Regions from separate parts of the Carnobacterium sp. 17-4 genome, predicted to be linked through region 3. Evidence: predicted binding sites of a transcription regulator. Region 3 holds the regulator's gene; each other region holds the start of a gene.
The links. The regulator NrdR, encoded in region 3, represses ribonucleotide reductase genes. The targets are predictions, from matches to a motif close to ACACNATATATNGTGT.
Positions count from the first base shown of each region.

Region 1 (4,551 bases), 520 kb from region 3:
GTGTAATCAAACCCGTATGCGAAATTTTGAGCGATTTTATTGTAACATCCCTTGCATGCAAACAAACACCCACTCATATACAAACTGCATCTCACACCTTCTCCATCAACAAAATTAAACGGTTTATAATCTGCGATTCGGCTTTGGCTGTAGTCCTTAGCCAGCCACTCTTTTGGTTTAGGATTTCTCATCTTGTTTCTCTTCCTTATCATTTGGCATATGTTTGACTCGTGCTAAAATTTCTTTATGTCTTCCATGAACCATTGGTCTGGCTTGAGGATTACCTAGGTAGCCACAGGTTCTTTTTACAACGTCACATGTTTCTGGATTCGTGTTGCCGCATTCTGGGCATTTAAATCCTCGTTCTGTTGGATCAAAATCGCCATCAAAGCCGCAATCATAACAATGATCAATAGGAGTGTTGGTTCCTAGGTATCCAATACGGTCATATGCGTAATCCCACACAGCTTCCAATGCTTTTGGATTCTGTTGCATATTTGGATACTCACAGTAGTGAATGAACCCTCCAGAAGTGTATTCCGGATAATCTTTTTCAAATTCTATTTTTTCGAATGGTGTCGGTTTTTTACGAACATCATAATGAAAACTATTCGTATAATACTCTTTATCTGTAATATCATCTATTACACCAAACTTTTTCGTATCTAAACGACAAAAGCGATCGGTTAAACTTTCACTTGGAGTTGAATACACACTAAAATGGTAACCCTGTTCTTCTCCCCACATATCTGCATTTTGTTTCATTTTTTTGAGGATTGTTAAAGTAAATGTTTTAGCTTCTTCATTCTTCTCCCAATCGGGCCCAAAAAATACCGTTGCTGTTTCATATAGTCCAATATACCCTAAAGATACCGTAGCACGTTTGTCTTTAAACAAATCATCAACATGATCTTCTTTTTTGAGTCGCTTCCCAAAAGCTCCATGCTGATATAGAATGGGTGCATTTTCAGGTGTGGCTTCTTTTGTCCGTTGAACACGATAAACTAGTGCATCACGACAAACCATTAGTCGTTCATTCAATATTTCCCAAAACAACTCCATACTTCCATTAGACTCCAAGGCTATACGCGGTAAATTCATGGTGACCACGCCTAAATTCATTCTCCCAGAGTTCACTTCATTTCCTTCTGTATCTGTCCACCCTTGCAAAAAAGAGCGACAGCCCATTGGAGCTTTAAAACTACCTGTTAAAGCGACAATTTTATCGTACATCAAAACATCAGGATACATTCTTTTCGTTGAACAAGTTAAAGCTAATTTTTTCAAATCGTAATTTTTATCTTCTGGATTTAAATTGATTCCTCGTTGAAGCGAAAATACAAGTTTTGGGAAAATAGCGGTTCTTTTTTCTTTACCCAAACCATTAATGCGCACAAGTAAGATGGAACGTTGAATTTCTCTTTCAAACCAATCAGTTCCCAGGCCAAATCCTAATGTTGTAAAAGGTGTTTGTCCTTGAGATGAATAAAGTGTATTGATTTCATATTCTAAGCTTTGCATTGCATCATAAATATCTTTTTTTGTTTTGTCTTTTGCGTATTGCTGCTGCTTTTCTTCACCTATAATCCATTCTTTAGCTGTTTCTAAATGTTTTTGATAATTTAAACGGCTGTATGGAGCCAATACTTCATCGATTCGGTCTGCACTACATCCGCCATATTGACTAGAGGCTACATTGGCAATAATTTGAGCCATTTGAGCTGCAGCTGTTTGGATAGAACGAGGACTTTCTACTTCTGCATTTCCGATTTTAAACCCTTCATTAAACATACTTTTAAAATCAATCAAACAACAATTTGTCATTGGAGAATAGGGTTGATAATCTAAGTCATGATAATGAATATCTCCTTTTTGATGGGCATTAGCTACATGTTTTGGCAAGAGTTTAAGGCCAATAGATTTAGCAACTACCCCCGCAGTAAGATCTCTTTGCGTATTAAAGATATTGCTGTCTTTATTCGCATTTTCATTAACTAGAGTTTGTTCTTTACGCAATAGATGGTGAATAGCATAATTGATATCCGTTGATTGGCTTCTTTCCAAATCACGACGAGACCGATAAAGTAGATAGGCTTCTGCTAAATCATGTTCGTGAGCATCTAATAAAGTATGTTCTACGATACTTTGAATTTCATAAATCTTGATATCTGCTGAAAATCGTTTTGCAATTTCCTCTTTTACTTTTGTGACAATCCCTTTTAATTCTTTCACTGTTTCTTTATCGGTCTCTTTTTCTAATGACTGGTGTGCTTTCAATAAAGCAGAAAAGATTTTTTCTTCCTTAAATTCAACTTCACGGCCATCTCTTTTCAATACTTTAAGCAAATGTTTGTTTGATATTTCACAAATACTCACGTCTTTTTCATATGCCATACGTTTACACCCTCTTATTTTCATTAAATACTATATATAGTTTTTTCAAACAACATAATTCTATATCTAGTATATACGGAACTTGCGATTTCGTCTACGCTTTTCATGAATCATAAAAAAAAGAATCATACATTGAAAAATGTATGATTCCCATGTTTTAGATTAGTTCATAGTGGCCCTGCTTAAAGCAGTCTTTTCTAGCATCAATAATTTTGCTTTCATCTCTAATGTTCCTCGATACCCAGATATTTTTCCATTTTTATGAATCACTCGATGGCAAGGAACGACAATCAACAACGGATTTCTTCCTACTGCTGTTCCAACAGCTCGATAAGAACCCGGCTGTCCAATTTGAGTGGCAATCTCTCCATATGATTTTGTTTCGCCATACGGGATGCCTTTTAAAGCTTCCCATACTTTCTGTTGAAAAAAAGTTCCATTGACATCTATTGGAAATGTAAACGTCGTTCTAGACCCCGTAAAATATTCCAAGAGCTGATGATGATACATCTCTAGTCTTATCTCATCTTCAATTAAAATGGATTTTGGGAACAGTCTTGCGATTCCTAATTCAAGTTCACTCAAAGGTTCGTTTAAAGATCCTACAAAACAAAGTCCATTTTCAGTTGCGGCTAGGGAAAGCGTTCCTAGTTCATAGTCAAAAAAACTGTAAAAAATCTTCTTTTGATCGCTTGTCATTTTTCCATCCCTTTCGTTTAAGGTTCTACTATTTCTATACCAGCTAGTTTACTAAAATCTTGATATACACTCTGACTTTTTTTATCTTTCAGAAAAATTTCAACTTCGCCAGATAAGCCTTCTTTTATCACTTTGGTCATAATGCCATCTTTTGGAGCAATCAATTCACCAGCAGTTGTAATGGTGCCTTTTATAGTCAGTTCAGCGTCTTTATTCTCAAGAAAAATAGTTACTGTATCACTCTTTTGATTCTCTATTGTAATTTTACTGTTATTGTATGTTGCAAATCGGTACTCCTTATCATCTACTACTAGAGCACAGATAAATCCTTTAAAGGTTGTCACATGAAAGGGAATATGTGCTACTGAAAAAAAGATACTAGTACTTGGATTTTTAAAATGATTTGACTGTATCCATGTGTATTCCTTTGGAAAAGAAGTACCCCAGTCTTTTTCAATGTAGCCTTTTCCCATTGTAAAATCAATTTTTTGATTATTTATATTCAAGAAGCCTTTTAAAGTATGATTCATGCTAATCACACCATGGTAACACTCCATTTTTGGAATATACGCAAACCCGCCCATAATAGAAGGGGAAAACACGGTCTTTTTTATTTCTTGAAAAGCATTTAAAATTAATTTCCCTTGAATAGTTAGCTGTTCATCCCTGAGTTGAATCGAAATAAACGATTCTGTGAATACATTATCTCCAATTTGAACTAAAAATGGTTTATGTTGATAACTAAATTCATCTAACCGGTACCGGATATACCCTGTTTTTGTAACCTGCTCATTTTGTTCATTTAACGCTACATAGATATACTGGATAAAACTATGCTCATCGCCTTTAAATAAACTCACTCCTGGAATAAAACTGATACTGGTTTTTTCGTCTATTGAAACTTGTTTATAGTACCAGCCCTCAAAATAGTTCTTTTTGGTTAACGTTCCTTGAAAAAGAATTGGATTCCGTATCTTGTCAAACATCAGCTAACCCCCTACTTCTGCTTATATACCTGTATACTATCATACTACTAAAAGCTTATACACTTCTACCTAGCTATTGTAAGGGATAAATAAAACTATTTCTCTATCTATGGTAAAATAAATAAAGAAAATGAAAATGTAGGAGTGTTGACTTATGAAAGTAGGATTCATTGGTATTGGAAATATGGCTGGTGCCATTATTAAAGGAATGATACAAAATGGACATACCTCGAATCAAGATATTTATGTACACAATACAACTCCAGAAAAACTGGCACAGTTTACTGGAGAAACCGGAACTCAAGCTTGTTCATCGAATAAAGAATTAGTATCCAAAGTTGACGTATTAGTACTTGCAGCTAAACCAAATGTTTTTCCAACTATTTTAGCAGATATAGAAGAAGAAATTGCTGTTCATCAACCAGTAGTGGTTTCTATTGCTGCTGGAACAACACTTCAAAAGCTATCCGAA
Region 1 covers NC_015391.1:232,056-236,606, reverse strand. Annotated here, with positions in the region: gene nrdG (anaerobic ribonucleoside-triphosphate reductase activating protein) at 1-191, opposite strand, end outside; gene nrdD (anaerobic ribonucleoside-triphosphate reductase) at 178-2,394, opposite strand; gene CAR_RS01195 (methylated-DNA--[protein]-cysteine S-methyltransferase) at 2,557-3,093, opposite strand; gene CAR_RS01190 (tocopherol cyclase family protein) at 3,111-4,079, opposite strand; gene proC (pyrroline-5-carboxylate reductase) at 4,234-4,551, shown strand, end outside.
Region 1: a site for NrdR is predicted at 2,422-2,437, ahead of nrdD (anaerobic ribonucleoside-triphosphate reductase). Genes of this name have one in related genera too.

Region 2 (4,551 bases), 1.0 Mb from region 3:
CCTACTAGACCTAAAATACTATTTAATAAGGCTACAATTGAGATCACAGCAATCAAACTAGCACCGATACCTAGAACCATTTGTAAACCATTATTGATTCCTTCAGCCATCGCAGAAAAAATTGACGTATTAGATCCTTTACGGTCTAAGGTTACGTCTGATACTTGGCTGACTTCTGTTTCAGGTGTCAAAATTTTAGCAACCAGCATTGACCCAAATGGCACCAAGGCAGTTGTGATCAGTAACCATTTCATAGGAATACCTAGCAAATTATACCCTACTAAAATAGAAGCTGACATTGAGCCCATTCCTGAAACCAAAACCGTCATCAGCTCTGATTTCGTCATATTTGGCAGGTATTTGGCTACTAAGAAAGGAGATTCTGTTTGGCCTAGGAACATATTTGCCACCGCTACAAACGACTCTGCTTTCTCTGTACCTAGCAGTTTACCTACAGCACCTCCAATGATTTTCACTACCCAACCAACTACACCTAAGTAACCTAGGATACCTGTTAAGCCCGATAAGAAAATAATGACTCCCAGTACATCAATAAAGAAATACCCTTGTCCAAATAAATCTCCAAACACAAAAGTTAGTCCTTCATTAGCAAAACTAAACAGCTTTGTCACACCACTTGCTAATTGTTCAATGATCCAACTACCAATAGGAACTTTAATTAAGAATAAGGACAAAACAATTTGCGCTCCTAAAGCAGTAAAGACTGTTCTTTTATTAATAGCTTTTTTATTATCAGATAAGAGATAAACAATCCCCAACATAACGATAATTCCTAAAATCGTGATTACTTTATTCATTTATTACCTATCTCCATCTCTGCTAATTTATCTTTAACCATTGTTACAACCGTATAAGCATCTGCCGGGTTATTGACTACATCAATCTTATCTATGTTGATAATCAACACCTCAGAGGCGTCATAATGTTTGGCAACCCAATTGTCATAACCTTCCCACAGGGCTCTATAATAGTCTAACAACCCCTGATCTTGTTCAAAGTCTCTGCCGCGCAAACCAATACGGTAAAGAATCGTTTCAAAAGACCCTTGCAAATAGATCATTAAATCAGGTGATTTTTTTGGCAATTCTTGTAATTCTTCCATCATATTATTAAGCAACTTTTCATATATACTAAATTCCGTTTCAGAAATACGCCCTAGTTTAGTATTTACTTTCGCAAAATACCAGTCCTCATAGATTGATCGATCTAAAACATTGTTTTGGTTATGTAGCGCCTCTTTAATGCTTTTAAACCGACTATTTAAAAACTCCAATTGCAGTAAGAATGGGTACCTTTTTACTCTTTGTTCCTCTTCGCTTGCCGTATAAAACAAAGGTAAGATTTCGTTGTCCTCTACATTTTCATAAAAGACCTCAGTACCCAAAGAACCTCCTAAAAGTTCAGCCACACTTGTTTTCCCTGCTCCGATCATTCCACCAATTACTAAAATCGCCATCTACCCCTCTCCTTATTTCAAGGAAAAAGAGTAGCCCATTGAGCTACCCTTTTTCTATTTAGTTAAACATTGTTATCTTGATTATCTTTGTTGCTTTAGTTTTTATTGGTTTGCTAAACGAATATTAAGCTAATTTTCAATTCATTTAAAATTACCTATTCTATAAATAGTCACCAACTCATACAGCAGCACCTTAGTTATAATACTACTATTTCCCAAATTTATCAATACAAAACACACTATATGCTATTTTATCAAAAAACAAACACAACATGTTGTGTTATAAATAAAATTATGTTTTTCATTTAACTACTATACCTTAAGTCTAGAAAGACATCCTATTGTATCATATTTATCTCTGAATATTAGAAAGTCTAATTGATTTTTCACTTAGTTTTTCAATAAAAAGTAGACAAGTCACAGGATTTCCTCACCTGGCTTGTCTATTTTTATTATTTAATTTAGCTGTGGCATACTACATCGCTTAACAATCGCTGACTGTACGGATTAAAATCCATACTCCACTTATATTCCTAGTTTTTTGACTGTTCTTGTGAAATATTAAAAGATACTATACTATTAATGTATACGATATGCTCTGTTTTTGGAAAGAAAGATAATTGAACGAAAAGGAGGTTTTTTTTTGAACACTACTAATATCGACAAACAAAACAGCCATCTTGATTTGAGTGATCCAGAGGTTAAAGCTATTTTTGAACTTTATCAAGATTATGCTGAAGTTCCTTATATTTCACCTGAACGTGATTTAGAGGGATGGTTAACTGCAGCATCTATTGGCTCTGAAAAGCTTGTGCCAAAAAGAAATATGATTCGTTATGAAGAAGACTTATTGCCTGGTCATTTGATTTTATTGTGGCGTATAAATTTTGGAACATTCACAAATACGAGCGGATATCCAAAATATTTTGAATACGATTATGGCATCAATGGTGCTCAAGCCTTAGATGAAATTCAAGAAAAGGGGTACGCAAACGAACTTTCCGCATCTGATTCGTTACCGTATCTAAATGCTGCACAACTAAAAGCCATTTTAAAACAATTTGAACTAACCGGTTATTCTAAACTAAAAAAGCCGGAATTAATGAAACTCGCTACAGAACACTTAACAGATGAGCAACTTGCTCCCCATTTTAAAATTAGAGGATATAAAATCACTCCAGCGGGAGAAGAGCTACTACTGAAATATCCTGAACCAGTGGATCGCCATCCTAAAAAGAAATACTAATTTAGCTAAGCAAAAAAAGAGAGTTGAGACTTTTATCTCAACTCTCTTTTTTTGTCTATCCATACTTCTTTTTCTTTCTTTGCCAATTGTTTTGGCGTTACCCCATAAACAGTTTTGAAATTTCGGATAAAGACAGTAGAGTCTGCAAATCCTACCAATAAAGCCACCTCTTGAACAGTCATTTCAAGGGAAACTAAAAAAGTCTTTCCGATTTGAACACGAAAATGATTAAGTAATCCTTTAAATGTCACATCAAACGTTGTAGAGAGTAAATGGTTGATCTTTTTCTTAGACAAATTCATTGCTAAGGCTACTTCTTCAATCGAAAGTTCTTTGCGGCAATGTTCAAGAATGTAAATAGCTGTTTCCCATGCATCATAGGACTTTCCTGAATAGGGTCTATCCATCAATTTCTCACGGTAATCCAAGGGTGTGGAGCCCATAATTTCTTTGAACATTTTATAAAAATATGCTTCAGTTTGGTAACCACAGATTTTCCCGATTTGATTAATGGATAAATCATCAAATTGAAACAAAGCTACAGCGTTCCGAATGCGTACTTGATTTAATAACTGATAAAAAGTTCTACCTGTAAGTTCTCTCAGTTGACTATTTAAGAACTCTTCTTTTATTTTCAATTCCTTGCTGACCATTTGAAGTGTCAGTTTTTCTTGATGGTGAATTTGGATGTATTCTAAGATTTTCCAAGTCAAATTTCGTTGAAATCCCGCTTCTTTTGATGGCAATTGTTGGGTTTTATGCGAAAAATAAGATAAATAGGCTACCAACGAAATATGTAACGCTTCCATATTTCCATTTGTTGTCTGCTTTTCAGTATAAACTGACTCACATAAAAATTCGATTTGCTTTCTAGCCTCTTCATCTAGCGAAATAATGGGAAGAGATCTGTCTAAATTTTTGATTGCATTTAAATACCTTGTTTTATCTGTGCTAATCAATAGTAACAATCCTATAGAAAAACGAATACGGAAAAGTTGGATAGGCTGTTTTTTATCAATGAGCAGCCTGTTCACGTGATAAGGCATAAGCTGGATGAAATCTCCTTGCCTTATAGGGAAAGAGGTATGATTAATTTCAATCACTGCAGCACCGGAAAGGATAATGAGAAATTCAATTTCATCTCGATAATGTTTTGTTTCAGACTTACCAATCATTTCTTTTTGGATACTAAGATCAGTCGGTTTAAACTTTTGCGAAAAATAATCGACACTTGTATAAGGAAAATTAGTTGGTATTGTAATCCTCTCCTTCCTTAACTATTTTACTATAAAGTTAGTGATTAGTCTTTTTTTAATGATTATTTTATAAGATAATATTTTATACTGTATGTGAATTAAAAAACAAAAGGAGTGATTCAAATGTCAAAAGTATTTGTATTAGGTGGAACAGGATTTTTAGGTTATTACACAGTAAAAGAATTATTGTCTAAAGGTTACGAAGTCAAGACAATGGCGTTACCTCCAATGCCCACAGATGATTTATTGTCATCGGAAGTAGAATGCAGCTTAGGAAATATCAATGAATTAACAGATGGCGAAATTCGCTCATTACTAGCAGATTGTGAAAGCTTTATTTATGCCGCTGGAGCAGATGAACGAATTGTTCCACAAAAACCAGCTTTGAAATTTTTCTATGAAGCAAATGTGTTACCAACACAACGATTGGCACGGCTGGCTAAAGAAGCGGGAATAAAGAAATTTGTCCTTTTTGGTTCTTACTTTGCTGAGTTTGCAGAAAGATTGCCTGAATACCAATTAAGAAACCAAGCTTATCCAAATACTCGCTTATTACAAGAACAAGTGGCATT
Region 2 covers NC_015391.1:2,342,200-2,346,750, forward strand. Annotated here, with positions in the region: gene CAR_RS11095 (NupC/NupG family nucleoside CNT transporter) at 1-818, opposite strand, end outside; gene CAR_RS11100 (deoxynucleoside kinase) at 815-1,477, opposite strand; gene CAR_RS11105 (hypothetical protein) at 2,121-2,723, shown strand; gene CAR_RS11110 (AraC family transcriptional regulator) at 2,756-3,898, opposite strand; gene CAR_RS11115 (NAD-dependent epimerase/dehydratase family protein) at 4,103-4,551, shown strand, end outside.
Region 2: a site for NrdR is predicted at 1,743-1,758, ahead of CAR_RS11100 (deoxynucleoside kinase). Genes of this name have one in related genera too.

Region 3 (4,551 bases):
GCTGCTACAAGTACATGATGAACTAATTTTTGAAGCACCTAAAGAAGAAATTGAACAATTAAGAGCATTAGTTGTTGAAGTTATGGAAGGTGCAGTAGAATTATCTGTTCCATTAAAAGTTGATAGCAACAGTGGAAAAAGCTGGTATGAAGCGAAATAATAAAGAAAGTGTTTCTGCTATGGTTGTTGATAGCAGAAGCACTTATTTTATCTAGAAAGGAAGAAATACGTTGCCGGAATTACCTGAAGTTGAAACAGTTAGAAAAGGTTTAGAAAAACTTGTGTCAGAAGCAACGATAGAATCCGTTGATATATACTGGGATCGTATCATTTCAGGTCCAATTGAAACAACTGAGTTTAAGCGCATTTTAATGGGTGAAAAAATTATGGAATTTGACAGACGAGGCAAATACATTATCATTCGTTTTAAACAATGGGCATTGGTCTCGCATTTACGTATGGAAGGGAAGTATGAAGTAGAAGAATCATCAGCACCTCTAAAAAAACATACACATGTAGTTTTTCATTTAGCGGATGGGAGAGACTTACGTTATTTGGATGTGCGCAAATTTGGACGGATGACGCTTGTGCCGATAGGAGAAGAGTTCACTGCAACTGGGATAAAACTATTGGGCCCAGAGCCTACGGTAGAAACCTTTGATGAAGCAATTTTTTATAAAACCTTGCAAACTAAAAAAAGAGCTATCAAGCCTCTTTTATTAGATCAAAAGATAGTAGCAGGTTTAGGAAATATCTATGTAGATGAAGCACTGTTTTTAGCCAAAATGCATCCCTTAAGAACGGCAAATAGTTTACAAAAAAATGAAGTTTCTCTACTACATGAAGCCATCATAAAAGTACTTGGGGACGCAGTTGAAGCGGGTGGGACGACTATTCGTACGTATCAAAATGCTTTAGGAGAAGCGGGTTCATTTCAAGTGAAATTGTCTGTCTATGGTAAAAAAGGCCTACCATGTATTCGTTGCGGCACACCAATCGAAAAAATTAAAGTTGCGCAAAGAGGGACTCATTTTTGCCCTAATTGTCAGCGATTAATGATTGAGTAATAAAAAAGAGGCGATAGAATGACTGTGATCTTAGGATTAACTGGAAGTATTGCTACGGGTAAATCAACTGTTAGCAAAATATTTAAAGAACAAGGATTTCCTGTGGTGGATGCAGACGTTGGAGCAAGAGAAGTCGTCAAACCTGGAACAGAAGGATTAAGTGAAATAAAAAAACAATTTGGCGATAACGTTATTTTGACTGACGGTACGTTAAACCGAGCGGCATTAGGGAAGATTGTGTTTAAAGATGAAAAACAAAGAGAGAAGCTAAATATGATCTTATCTAAACGCATTTATCAATGGGTGATGGACCAAAAAAAAGAGTATTTGAAACGAGACCCTGCGATTCTTGTGTTGGATATCCCCCTTTTATTTGAGGCGGGTTATGAAAAAGAAGTGGATCAAGTGATGGTAGTAGCTACGACCAAAGAAATTCAAATCGATCGATTGATGAAGAGAGATAAGATAGGAAAAGAAGATGCAATTCAAAAAATCAACTCTCAACTTCCAATTTCAGAAAAAATTGTTCTTGGAGATAGCGTTATTGACAATAGCGGATCAACTGAAAATACGAAACAGCAAGTTATAGACTGGATAGACAAAATAACAGCCAAATAAGAGACGTAAGAACAAGTATTTTAGCTTGTTCTTTTTTTTTAGATCAAATTTGCGCCTTATTTAATCGGTTTTATCTCTAGTTTATGTGTGGTATAATAGTGTAAATAAGTGCGTACAAATAGAGTGTTAGTAAGAATAACACTTAAGATAGGAATGATAAACATGCAATGTCCACGCTGTCAAAATAATGGTTCTAAAGTTGTCGATAGTCGTCCAGCAGATGATGGGCGTGCTATTCGCAGAAGGAGAGAATGTGAAGCATGCAAATTCCGCTTTACTACGTTTGAACGAGTAGAAAAAACACCGCTTTTAGTTATTAAAAAAAATGGCACCAGAGAAGAATTTAATCGCGAAAAAATTCTAAGAGGATTGATTCGTTCGTGTGAAAAACGACCTGTAGCAATGGAACAAGTTGAAAAAATAGTTGATGAAGTAGAAAATCAAATCAGAGGACTAGGCGAAAATGAAATTGCTTCTGCTATTATCGGAGAATACATTATGGAAAAATTAGCTGACATAGATGAGGTAGCTTATATACGTTTTGCTAGTGTTTATCGCCAATTTAAAGATATGAGTGTCTTTTTAAAAGAATTACAAGAATTTGAAAGAAAAAAAGCTGGAAAAAATTAATTGAAATAGAAAGGTGGGAGTTGTTTTGGGGTATCCATGGAAAAACTTAAGTCCCAAGGATGGTTTTTTAGTAAAACAACAGGCATTGCTTTCGGATATCGATCAAAAAATTCTCACTTTTTTGTATCAACCTTTAGTAGGAAATGCTGCATACAGTCTTTATATGACTTTGTGGACAGAGATAGAAGAAGAGAATTACTGGAGTGAAGGAATCTTACATTCTGAATTGCTAGCTTTGTTAAATATTGGTATCCCTGAGTTGTATCAAGCTAGAATTAAATTGGAAGCAATAGGATTGATTAAAACATATCTTCAAACAAGTCCGACAAAGCTAATTGTCTACGAATTACAAGCTCCTCAAACGAGTAAGGTCTTTTTTAAGGACGATTTATTAAGTTTGTTGTTATTAGAAAAAGTTGGAGAACGAAAATTCAAAAAATTAAGAAATCGATTTGTTGTAGAAACTATAGATAAAAATAAGTTTCAAGAGATCACAAAGTCTTTCTTGGATGTTTTTCAGTTTGATGCTGAGTTACTAAAAAGAGAGAAAGAATTACTTAAACAGCCGGTTTCTTATATTGGTAATACAAGTTCTACAAGACCAAGAGTTGATCCTAAAACATTTGATTTGAAATTCTTTTATACAGGATTAAATCACCAATATGTCAACCGTTCTTCGATCACAAAAGAAATTGAAGAGACAATACTTGTATTGCATACGCTGTATGGCTTAGATGAGTTAGCTATGCAACAATTCGTATTAAATGCTTCGGATATCGAAACGGGTAAAATTGACGAAAAAAGATTAAAAAAATTGGCGTATGATGATTACCACAATAAAAACCAACAAAATATCTCTTTAAAAGACGTTGTAGAAAAAGATATAGAAGTAGATTCCAACCAACAAAAAATGCGTGAAACGGAGCTAACTAATAGAGGGTTAACCAAAGAAGATATTGCCGTTATTGAAGTGAGTGAGCAAATAAGTCCGGTTGATTTTATGAATTCTATTAAAGATCAAAAGGGTGGGTTTGTCACAAAACCAGAAGAGTGGACATTAGAAGAAATTGTCAAAAAAGCTAATTTGCCAACGGCCGTTATCAATATTTTGATTCACTATATTCTAGTTGTAAGGAATAACCCAACACTGGATCAAAAATTGGCCTATAAGATCGCGAATGACTGGGCGCAAGAGAAAGTTGTTGCACCTGAAGAAGCGATTCAAAAAGTGAAAAAAATGTACTCTGAAAATGCTGAAAAACGACAACAACAAGAAAATCGTAGTAAATCGTATACGCAAAACAGAGGCAAATCAAATTATGGTAATCAAACAACTATAAGAAAAGAAACGCTTCCCGATTGGGCTAAAGAAGGAAATAATCAATTGGAAGAAAAGCCGATGAGTGAAGAAGAGCAAAATGCATTTATGGAAAGATTGAAAAGAATTCAAAATTTCGGCAAAGAAGGTGAATAATGATGGAAGATATCGGTGAAAGTCTAACAAGAATGATTAAAGAGCGTAATTTGAATCATAAATATGAGGAATTAATCCAAGAAGTATTAGATGATCCAGATGTCATGCAATTTATTGAAGACAATCGCCAAAAATTGAACGATGAGGCTATTGTAAAAAGTTATGCTAAGTTGTATGAATATGTACAAGAAAAAAAGAAATTTCATTTAAACAAAGGTATGATGGCTCCAGGTTACCATCCTAAATTGATTTTAAACTACCATTACATTGATGTAACTTATGTGCCTTCTGCTGAGTTGATCGCTAGGCAAAAAGAATTAGAAATTAAAAATCGTATTTATTCCATGGATATGCCTAAAGATGTTCGGAATGCAAAACTAGCTGATTTTGAATTGACTGATGAACGAAGATTTGCGATTTCAGAGGTTTATGACTTTATTGATGCGTATATGACGAATCCTAAAGGCTACCATAAAGGCTTGTATTTACAAGGATCATTTGGTGTAGGGAAAACGTATCTCTTAGGTGCGTTAGCACATGAATTAGCTAAAAACGGTTTCCCTTCTACGCTCATGCACTTTCCGTCATTTGCAGTGGAAATGAAGCAGTCTATTGGCAAGAATAATACCGGTGAAAAGTTAGAGTTTGTAAAAAAAGCACCAATACTCATGTTAGACGATATTGGTGCGGATTCTATGTCTAGTTGGATAAGAGATGATGTACTAGGAGTTATTTTACAGTACCGCATGCAAGAACAACGGC
Region 3 covers NC_015391.1:755,357-759,907, forward strand. Annotated here, with positions in the region: gene polA (DNA polymerase I) at 1-160, shown strand, start outside; gene mutM (DNA-formamidopyrimidine glycosylase) at 231-1,067, shown strand; gene coaE (dephospho-CoA kinase) at 1,086-1,685, shown strand; gene nrdR (transcriptional regulator NrdR) at 1,848-2,315, shown strand; gene CAR_RS03690 (replication initiation and membrane attachment family protein) at 2,341-3,789, shown strand; gene dnaI (primosomal protein DnaI) at 3,792-4,551, shown strand, end outside.